Regions from separate parts of the Paenarthrobacter sp. 2TAF44 genome, predicted to be linked through region 2. Evidence: riboswitches for the same ligand, from Rfam matches in the RefSeq annotation. Region 2 holds a riboswitch; the other holds the start of a gene.
The links. Region 2 has a riboswitch for glycine ahead of gcvP (aminomethyl-transferring glycine dehydrogenase). Riboswitches for the same ligand answer to the same signal wherever they lie in the genome.
Positions count from the first base shown of each region.

Region 1: another riboswitch for glycine. It lies ahead of gcvP (aminomethyl-transferring glycine dehydrogenase); the one in region 2 lies ahead of gcvP (aminomethyl-transferring glycine dehydrogenase).

Region 1 covers NZ_JBFRFP010000009.1:143,639-149,113, forward strand. The annotation lists gene speB (agmatinase) at 1-323, opposite strand, end outside; gene AB4Z15_RS11070 (PucR family transcriptional regulator) at 502-2,016, shown strand; glycine riboswitch at 2,091-2,189, shown strand; gene gcvP (aminomethyl-transferring glycine dehydrogenase) at 2,338-5,184, shown strand; gene gcvT (glycine cleavage system aminomethyltransferase GcvT) at 5,200-5,475, shown strand, end outside.
Region 2 covers NZ_JBFRFP010000021.1:12,124-17,598, forward strand. The annotation lists gene AB4Z15_RS18635 (cyclodeaminase/cyclohydrolase family protein) at 1-11, shown strand, start outside; gene AB4Z15_RS18640 (MFS transporter) at 24-1,574, opposite strand; gene AB4Z15_RS18645 (TetR/AcrR family transcriptional regulator) at 1,648-2,187, shown strand; glycine riboswitch at 2,281-2,378, shown strand; glycine riboswitch at 2,379-2,510, shown strand; gene gcvP (aminomethyl-transferring glycine dehydrogenase) at 2,563-5,409, shown strand; gene gcvT (glycine cleavage system aminomethyltransferase GcvT) at 5,424-5,475, shown strand, end outside.

The DNA of each region.
Region 1 (5,475 bases), on a different contig from region 2:
TCGATCTCACGGACCGCCCGGGTGATGTCGTAGGGAGTGCAGGCGATGTCGCCGGCGTCAACAACCTGGGCTTCGTACACGGGCTCGACGTCCAGCTCCGGGTGGTAGCCCGGGCGGAGGAGACGCGAGGCCTCGCGAACCGCGGCAGGACCGAAACGGGCGCCGGGCCGGAAGGAGGTTCCGCCGTCGAACGGGACACCGACGATAGCAATGTCGTAGTCCGGAACCCGGTCGATTTGGGGGAGGCGGGCGAAGGTGCCGAGGCCGGCATACCGCGGGACTTTGGTTGCGTCGACAGGGCCGATGGGCTTGTGAATTGTCATTGACGGATCCTTGGTGTGAGGGGGTGCTCGCCATTGAGCGGGAAGTAAGTAATTCCATTCTTCGTGACGCGGGTCACGACGAATAGCGGTACATTGACTACAAATGGCCGAGGCGCTTAGACGAATGTCTAAACCGCCCGAAACGGCCCCCGGAATCATAGAGTCAGGACCCCATCCGATGGCAATCACCGTCGCCGAGCTCGTGGCTGAACCGCAGCTGGGGCTCACCCTCCTGGCCGGTGATGCAGGCCGCGACAACCGGATCACCTGGGCCCACACCTCGGACCTGCCCAGGCTGTGGGAATGGGTCACCGGCGGCGAGCTCATGATGACCAATGGGCTGTCGATTCCCGCAGACGCCGAGGGACAAGTGGCGCTCGCAGAGGCACTCATGGACAGCGGGGCAAGCGCCTTGGCGATCGGCGAGAAGATGCACGCGCCCCCGCTGACGCAGGAGTTCCTGACGGCCTGCGATCGGCTGCCGTTGCCACTGATCAACGTCCCGTACCCGCTGCCGTTCATCGCGATCGCCCGCTCGGTTGCTGAATCTTCCCTGCTCGAAGAGTCCCGGCGGCTGCGGCAAACAGCCAGGGTCTACGACCTTCTTCGCACGGCCGGAGCCTCCGAGGACCATTGGCAGAGCCTGGTCCAACGGCTTGCCACCGAGCTGGACGCGGAACTGTTCGTGGTGGATCGCCGCTGCCTCCATCCCTGGCACCCGGAAGGGCAGGCGCTCCCGGGGTTCCTCGCGGATGAATGGGCACCGCTTTCCGGGCAGGTGACCTTGGCGGGTAAGAATTTCCAGTGGCACCGGATCCGCGGCCGGCACGTGCTGACCATGGACATCCCGACCCACGCAAACGCGCTCCTGGTGGTGCTGCCCAACAGCGAACCGCACCCGGACGCCGTCGTACTCCTGCACGCCGCAACCGTGCTGGGACTGCAGCTCTCGCGCATCGTTTTGTCGTTGGAAGGCCGCCATCGGCTGGCGGGCGAGTTCCTGCTGCAGGCCATGGATGGGCGCTTGGGCGCGGCCGAGATGGAGAGCCGGCTGGCAACTTTTGGGGTTCCGCCGCAGGACTTCCTGCTCGTTTCCATGTCCGAGACCGCCGGAGACAAAACAGCGAACGACGGCGACAGGCTGGCCAACGTGCACATCGAGCTGTGGCGGCACGGGGTTGCGTCGGCTTCCTTGAAGCGGAACAGCCGGCTGCACGTCGTGGCCCCTGCTGATGTGCCGGACGACATCCTGGTGCATTGCGCAGGGGTGGATGCGGCGATCGGAATCAGCGCTCCGGCGGCCGTGGCCGGGATTCAGCGCGCGCTGCAGGAGTCCCTCTGGGCGCTCGGATCGGCCCGGGCGAACAAGCTCGGATTGGCTCGCTACGCGCAAGGACCATCATGGCTGGGGCTGACAGGTTTCGAGGAAGGGACTGCGCTGGTCCGGCGTCTTCTGGGGCCGATTTTCGATTACGAGCAGAGTCAGGAAGGCGATCTCCTCGTCACGCTGAGGACCTATTTGGACTCGCAGCGTTCGTGGCAAAAGACTGCCGCTGCCCTGTTCGCGCACCGGCAAACCATCATCTACCGGATAAGGAAAATCGGTGAATTGACGGGGCTGGACATGGGTGAAACCTCCACGGTTGCCCAGTTGTGGTTCGCCCTCCAGATCCACGAGGCAATGCATCGGTAGGTATCCCTTGCTTGCGCTTTTTCGAGATAACCGGCTATGGTGTGAACCGTGTCACTGATGTGACGCAACGCTTTTGATCTGTGGCGGGAGAGTCCTGCCGGTACATCCAGTCAGGCGCCGTAGGAGCAAATCCTCCCCAGGAATCTCTCAGGCCCACGTACCGCCACGGCGAGGCAACTCTGGAAAGCAGTCCAGGTAACTGGGCTCACCGACGGTGCAAGCAGGCAACCATTCCTGCGGAATCTCTCAGGTCCAATACAGAGCGGGGAGGAACCCACATCATCGTGGCGCACATAGGGCGCCTGAATCATGGAGTTCCTCTTGACTGTTCAATCAACCCCCACCGCTTTCGCGGACCGGCATATCGGCGCACGACGCCAGGCCGACGTTGACACCATGCTCAAGGCCATCGGCTACGACTCCGTAGACGGCTTGGTAGACGTTGCGGTCCCCGATTCCATCCGCCAGGACACTGCACTGAAGCTGCAGGACGCCCTCACCGAGGTGCAGGTCCTTGCCGAGCTGCGGAAGCTCGCGTCCAAGAACAAGACCGCCGTTCAGATGATCGGCCAGGGCTACTACGACACCGTCACGCCGCCGGTTATCCGCCGCAACATCCTCGAGGCTCCGGCCTGGTACACGGCGTACACGCCCTACCAGCCCGAGATTTCCCAGGGCCGCCTCGAAGCTCTGCTGAACTTCCAGACGATGGTCCAGGACCTGACGGGGCTGCCCGTAGCCAACGCCTCGCTGCTGGATGAGGCCACCGCTGTGGCTGAGGCTGTGCTGCTGATGCGCCGCGCCAACAAGTCCAAAACTGCCAAGGACGGGAAGACCGTCCTGGACTCCGACCTCCTCCCGCAGACCATCGCCATTGTGAAGGGCCGGGCCGAAGCGCTGGGCTTCGAAGTAGAGATCGCTGACCTTTCGGCGGCCCTTCCCGACGGCGACATCAACGGCATCGTCCTGCAGCAGCCGGGTGTTTCCGGCCGCGTATTCAATCACTCCGGCGTCATCGCGGCGGCCAAGGGACGGGGTGCGCTGGTCACTGTCGCTGCCGACCTTTTGGCGCTCACCCTCATCACGCCCCCGGGCGAGCAAGGTGCCGATATCGCCGTCGGAACTGCGCAGCGCTTTGGTGTTCCGCTGTTCTTCGGCGGCCCCCACGCTGCGTACATGGCTGTCCGCGAAGGCATGGAGCGGACCCTTCCGGGGCGCATCGTGGGCGTCTCCAAGGACAACGCCGGCGTCCCCGCGTACCGACTCGCGCTCCAGACACGCGAGCAGCACATCCGACGCGAGAAGGCCACGTCCAACATCTGCACGGCCCAGGCACTGCTCGCGATTGTGGCCTCGATGTACGCGGTTTACCACGGTCCCGAAGGCCTGAAGGCGATCGCCGAAACCGTCAACGGCCACGCCCGTGTTTTGGCCGCGACGCTGCAGAAGGCGGGCCGCGAGCTCGTCTCCGACGTCTTCTTCGACACCCTCACCGTCCGCGTACCCGGCAAGGCTGACAAGGTCATCGCCGCCGCCGAAGCCCGCGGCATCAACCTGCGTCGCATTGATGCTGACACGGTCGGCGTTTCCCTCGATGAAACCACGACGCCGGAGGTCCTCTCTGCGGTAGCCGTCGCCTTTGGTGCCGGCCCGGTGAAGGACGCTTCAGGGTTTGAGCTGCCGTCTGATGTGCTCCGCACCAGTGATTTCCTGCAGCACCCAGTGTTCAACACGCACCGTTCAGAGACGCAGCTGCTGCGCTATATCCGCAAGCTGTCCGACCGTGACCTCGCCTTGGACCGCACCATGATCCCTCTGGGTTCCTGCACCATGAAGCTCAACGCAACCGCCGAGATGGAAGCCATTTCATGGCCAGAGTTCGCCTCGATCCACCCGTTCGCTCCGGATCACCAGACCGAGGGCTGGCGCGAGCTGATCACCGATCTTGAGTCCCAGCTGACTGAGATCACCGGCTACGATCAGGTCTCCATCCAGCCCAACGCCGGTTCCCAGGGTGAGCTCGCCGGCCTGCTCGCGATCCGTGGTTACCACCTCTCCCGGGGTGACGAGCAGCGCAACGTGTGCCTGATCCCTGCTTCTGCTCACGGCACGAATGCAGCCTCTGCTGTGCTGGCAGGCATGAAGGTGGTTGTGGTGGCCACCGCTCCCGATGGCACCATCGATCACGTAGACCTCAAGGCCAAGATCGAAGCCAACAAGGACGTCCTGTCCTGCATCATGATCACCTACCCGTCCACGCACGGTGTGTACGACGCCGATGTCCGCGAGGTTTGTGACTCCATCCACGCTGCTGGCGGCCAGGTGTACGTTGACGGTGCAAACCTCAACGCACTCGTTGGACTCGCGCAACCGGGCAAGTTTGGCGGCGACGTCTCCCACCTGAACCTGCACAAGACGTTCTGCATCCCGCACGGCGGTGGCGGGCCGGGTGTTGGTCCTGTTGCTGCGAAAGCCCACCTTGCTCCGTTCATGCCCGGGGATGCGAACAACGTTTCGTCTGAAGGGGGCGTGGCCATCTCGGCCTCACGCTATGGCTCCGCTGGCGTCCTCCCGATTTCCTGGGCCTACGTCAAGCTCATGGGCGGCCAAGGACTCACTGAAGCCACCAAGTCTGCGCTGCTCGCGGCCAACTACGTCGCCTCCCGCTTGGATGAGCACTTCCCAGTCCTGTACACCGGCGAAGGTGGACTTGTTGCCCACGAATGCATCCTGGACCTCCGCGAACTGACGGCCCGCACAGGTGTCACGGCCGAGGACGTGGCCAAGCGCCTGATCGACTTCGGTTTCCACGCTCCCACCCTGGCGTTCCCTGTTGCTGGAACCCTCATGGTGGAGCCGACCGAGTCCGAGGACCTGGCCGAGATCGACCGTTTCATCGAGGCCATGATCACCATCCGTTTGGAAATCGAGCAGGTCGCCGCCGGCGATTTCACTGTTGAGAAATCGCCGCTGCGCAACGCGCCGCACACGGCTGCCGCCGTCGTGAGTTCTGCATGGGACCGCGACTACCCGCGTGAGCAGGCCGCATTCCCGGTCCACCACCTGAAGCAGGACAAGTACTTCCCACCGGTCGGCCGCGTTGACGGCGCCGCGGGGGACCGCAACCTTGTGTGCTCCTGCCCTCCGCTCACGGACTTCGAAAACTAAAGGACGGTCCTGCAAATGACTGAGAACTACACCGCTCTTTACGAGCAGCACAAAAAGGCCGGCGCATCCTTCACGGATTTCGGCGGCTGGCAGATGCCCCTCAAATACGAGTCCGAGCTTGCTGAGCACCACGCAGTCCGCAACGCAGCGGGCTTGTTCGACCTCTCCCACATGGGCGAAGTCTGGGTCACCGGTTCGGACGCGGCAGCGTTCCTGGACTTCGCGCTGGTGGGCAAGTTGTCCGCGGTCGCCGTGGGCAAGGCGAAGTACTCGCTGATCTGCAACGCCGAC
Region 2 (5,475 bases):
ACGGCCACTGATTCCCGCGGCGCTTACTGCGCCCTGGGAACCCGGCGGAGCACGACGGCGGCAAGCACTGCCGCCCCTGCCATCAGTACCAGCCCAATCGCCGCAGTGATGTGGACGCCGGACTCGAAGGCTACCCGGGCGGCGGCTGTCAGTGCATCCGATAGCGGAGCGGGTAGGGCCGCAGCAGCATCCACTGCGCCCGCCAGCGTTTCTCCCGATTTACCGGCTGCCTGCGTGGACAACCCCTCCGGGATGACGAGGTTGTGCTGGTAGGACGCAGTGAGGATAGAGCCCAGCACGGCCGTTCCCAGGAGCGAACCCAGCTCGTAGCCGGTTTCGGAGATCGCGGACGCCGCTCCGGATTTGTCGGCCGGCACCGAGCCGAGGATGAGGTCGTTGGAGATGGTTTCCGCGGCGCCGACGCCAACGGCGAGGACAGTCAAAGCTGACAACAGGAACACAGGTCCGCTGCCGTGGTCACCTACAGCGACCACCAAATAGCCCGCCGCGCTGAGGGTAAGTCCGCCGGCCACCACGAATCCTGGCCGGACGCGCTTTACCAGCGGGACCACCACCAGGCCGGCGATGACCGTTGCCAGGAGCGCCGGAATCATTGCGATGCCAGCCTCCATGGGGGACTGGCGCTCAACAAGTTGCAGGTGCTGGGCGAAGAAGTAGATGAAGCCCGTCATGGAAAACAAGGACAGGACGTTGGCCACTATCGCTGTGCTGAACACCTTGTTCTTGAACAAAGAGACGTCCAGCATGGGACTCTGGATCTGCCGCTGGCGACGCACAAACACAATGCCCATCACCAAGCCGAAGACCATGAAGGCCGCTGCGGACACCCCGAATCCGTGGACAGCAAATTCCTTGATGCCGTAAACGAACGGAGCCATGGTGATCACGGACAGCGCGATGCTGGGCACGTCCACCCTGCCGGGATTGGCGTCCTTGGATTCGGGAATGAGGGCCCTGCCGAAGGCGAGGAGGGGCAGGAGGAGGAAGGTCGCTACCAGGAAGACCGCACCCCACCAGAAGTGTTCCACCAGCCAGCCACCAAAGATCGGGCCAAGGGCGGCGCCACCAGAGAATCCGGCAGCCCATACGGCGATCGCGAGCCGCCGACGGTTCGGATCAGCAAAGATGTTCCGGATCAAGGACAGCGTTGAAGGCATCAACATCGCGCCAAATACGCCAAGTGCGGCGCGGCCGGCAATCAGCCATTCCGCGGAAGGCGCGAATGCTGTAGCAGCCGAAACCGCGGCGAAGCCCGTGCTGCCGATCAGCAGCAGCCGCCGTCGTCCGATCCTGTCGCCGAGGTTGCCCATGGAAACCAGCAGCGCCGCCAACACGAGCGGGTAGGCGTCAATGACCCATAGGAGCTGCACGCCACCCATATCCAAGGAGCGGGCAATTGCCGGCAGGGCGAACGTGAGCGCGGTGTTATCGACGGCCACCAGCAGCACCGGGAACATCAGGAGTGCCAGGGCCGTCCAATCGCGCCACGGTGCTGCCTGACTGGTCAGGGAGCGAGCGGAACGGGGTGCTTGGGTTGAGGGCGGCGTGAACATGTCATTAACTATACCGTCCAGACGGTATAGTTTCAAAGTCAACAGCACCAACCCCGTAGGGAATGATGTAGTCATGCCACGAAAACCAGTTGCCCGGGATGCGGTCCTGGATGCCTATGAAGCCCTTCTTATTGAGGTGGGCGAGCGGGCTGCCACGCTTGACGCAGTCGCCAAGCGGGCAGGGGTCTCCAAGGGCGGACTGCTTTACCACTTCCCCAACAAGGAATCGCTGATCAGCGCTCTGTTGGAGCGCTTGGATGAGTTGGCCCAGGCAGACATCGAAAAAATGAAGACCGCGCCAGATGGCAGCGCTGCCTACTTCATTCGGACCTCACTGTGGGCCGGAACTCCCATGGATCGTGCATTCGTTGCTGCCACGAGACTGGCCGAAGTTGCCCATGAGGAGACCCGCCACAGGTTTGCCGGAATCCAGCAGCAGTGGTTGGACGTCCTGGCTGAGGATGTTGGTCCGGAGGTTGCCAAGGCTGTCAGTTACATGGGCGACGGCCTGTATTTCAACGCCATGTTCGAGGGTGGCCGGGAAGGCGGCAAGGCCGGGCGGGAGGCCGACGTCGAGATCCTGCTGGGAGTCCTGGACCGGCTCCGCAAGTAGCGGGTCATCCATTTGCGGCGACGCCCCCAACGTAGGACAATTGAGCCTTGTGGTGCGCCTTTACTGGGGCACGCAAACAATTGAATATGCCTTTGATCTGCGGCGGGAGAGTCCTGCAAGCAAGTGATGCGGGCGCCGTAGGAGCAAACCCTCCCCAGGAATCTCTCAGGCCCACGCACCGCCGCGGCGAGGCAACTCTGGAAAGTAGCAGGCCTTTTGCCGCGTCCTTTGGCGCGGAAAAGATGCTGTGCTCACCGACGGTGCAAGCGATGGTTGTGCAAGCAACACGCGGAAACTCTCAGGTCCAATACAGAGCGGGGAGGAACCCAGCCACTGTGGCGTACCCAAACGCCGCCCAAGTAATGGAGTTCCTTCGTGACGGTTAGTTCAGCCTCCACCACCTTCGTCGATCGGCACATTGGCGCCCGCCGCCAGGCCGACATTGACACCATGCTCAAGACGGTCGGCTACGACACCGTTGATTCGCTGGTTGATACGGCCGTTCCCAACGACATCCGCCAGGACGTTGCCCTCACGCTCGAAAACGCGCTCAGCGAAGTTGAGGTGCTGGCTGAGCTGCGCAAGCTTGCGTCCAAGAACAAAACTGCCGTCCAGATGATCGGCCAGGGCTACTACGACACCGTCACGCCGCCGGTTATCCGCAGGAACATCCTCGAGTCCCCGGCCTGGTACACCGCCTACACGCCGTACCAGCCGGAAATCTCGCAGGGCCGGCTCGAAGCCCTCCTGAACTTCCAGACCATGGTCCAGGACCTCGTGGGCCTGCCGATCGCCAACGCCTCCCTGCTGGACGAAGCAACCGCCGTTGCAGAGGCCGTGCTCATGATGCGCCGTGCCAACAAAAACAAGGCAGCCCATGATGGGAAGACCGTCCTCGACGCCGACTGCCTCCCCCAGACCATTGCCATCGTCAAGGGCCGCGCTGAGGCCCTCGGCTTCGAGGTTGAGGTTGCTGACCTTTCGCTCGGTCTCCCGGAGGGCGTCATCAACGGCGTCGTCCTGCAGCAGCCCGGCGTTTCGGGCCGCGTGTTTGATCACTCCGCCGTCATCGCTGAGGCCAAGGAACGCGGTGCACTGGTCACGGTCGCAGCAGACTTGCTCTCCCTGACGCTCATCACCCCTCCGGGCGAGCAAGGTGCGGACATCGCCGTCGGTTCCGCCCAGCGCCTCGGCGTTCCGCTGTTCTTCGGCGGCCCGCACGCCGCGTACATGGCCGTCCAGAAGGGTCTCGAGCGTTCCATGCCGGGCCGTCTGGTGGGTGTTTCCAAGGACGACGCCGGTGTCCCCGCCTACCGCTTGGCGCTGCAGACCCGCGAGCAGCACATCCGCCGCGAGAAGGCCACGTCCAACATTTGTACCGCGCAGGCGTTGCTGGCCATCGTCGCGTCCATGTACGCCGTCTACCACGGCCCGGAAGGCCTGAAGGCAATCGCCGAAACCGCCCACGGTCACGCCCGCACCCTTGCAGCGTCGCTGAAGGCTGCCGGCGTCGAGGTCCTTCACACTTCCTTCTTTGACACCATCACAGTCCGCATCCCCGGCAAAGCGGCTGAGATTGTGGCCGCCGCCGAGGCCAAGGGCATCAACCTGCGCGGCATTGACGTTGATCTGGTGGGCATCTCTGTTGATGAGACCACAACGACGGCGGTTGTCGCCGACGTCGCGGCGGTCTTCGGCGCTTCGGTGCTCGAATCAGCAGAAGATTTCGCGCTGGAATCTTCCGTGGAGCGCTCAAGCGACTTCATGCAGCACCCCGTATTCAACACGCACCGCTCCGAAACCCAGCTCCTGCGCTACATCCGCAAGCTCTCGGACCGTGACCTTGCACTGGATCGCACCATGATTCCGTTGGGTTCCTGCACCATGAAGCTCAACGCAACCGCCGAGATGGAAGCCATTTCGTGGCCGGAGTTCGCCTCGATCCACCCGTTCGCTCCGGATTCCCAGACAGAGGGCTGGCGCGAGCTGATCACCGATCTTGAGTCCCAGCTAACTGAGATCACCGGCTACGATCAGGTCTCCATCCAGCCCAACGCCGGTTCCCAGGGTGAGCTCGCCGGCCTGCTCGCGATCCGTGGTTACCACCTGTCCCGTGGCGACGGGCAGCGAAATGTCTGCCTGATCCCTGCTTCTGCGCACGGCACCAACGCGGCTTCCGCAGTTCTGGCTGGCATGAAGGTTGTTGTGGTCGCCACCGCTCCTGATGGCACCATCGACCACGTGGACCTCAAGGCCAAGATCGAAGCAAACCGGGACGCTCTCTCGGCCATCATGATCACCTACCCGTCCACGCACGGTGTGTACGACGCCGACGTCCGGGAAGTCTGCGACGCCATCCATGAAGCTGGCGGCCAGGTCTACATCGACGGTGCAAACCTCAACGCCCTCGTTGGACTCGCACAACCGGGCAAGTTCGGCGGCGACGTCTCGCACCTGAACCTGCACAAGACGTTCTGCATCCCGCACGGCGGCGGCGGACCCGGTGTTGGCCCGGTCGCGGCCAAGGCACACCTGGCGCCCTTCATGCCCGGTGACGCTGCTTCGTGGACCGAAGGCAACGACGTCCCGATTTCGGCCTCCCGTTTCGGTTCGGCCGGTGTGCTCCCAATTTCCTGGGCTTACGTGAAGCTCATGGGCGGCCAGGGGCTCACGGAAGCCACCAAGTCCGCGCTGCTGGCGGCGAACTACATCGCTTCCCGCCTCAACGAGCACTTCCCCGTGCTCTACACCGGGGAAGGCGGACTTGTTGCCCACGAGTGCATCCTGGACCTCCGTGAACTGACTGCGCGCACAGGTGTCACTGCTGAGGACGTTGCCAAGCGCCTGATCGACTTCGGTTTCCATGCTCCCACCCTCGCGTTCCCTGTCGCCGGAACCCTCATGGTGGAGCCCACAGAGTCCGAGGACCTCGTGGAGATCGACCGCTTCATCGAAGCCATGATCACCATCCGTGCCGAAATCGAGCAGGTTGCCACAGGCGATTTCACTGTTGAGAACTCCCCGCTGCGCAAGGCACCCCACACGGCTGCCGCCGTCGTAAGTTCTGACTGGGACCGCGCCTACCCGCGTGAGCAGGCCGCGTTCCCCGTCCACCACCTCAAGCAGGACAAGTACTTCCCGCCCGTTGGCCGCATCGACGGCGCAGCAGGAGACCGCAACCTGGTCTGCTCTTGCCCGCCGATCGAAGACTTCGAAAACTAAAGGACGCCCTGCAAATGAACGAGAACTACACCGCTCTCTACGAAGAGCACAAGAAACTGGGCGCGT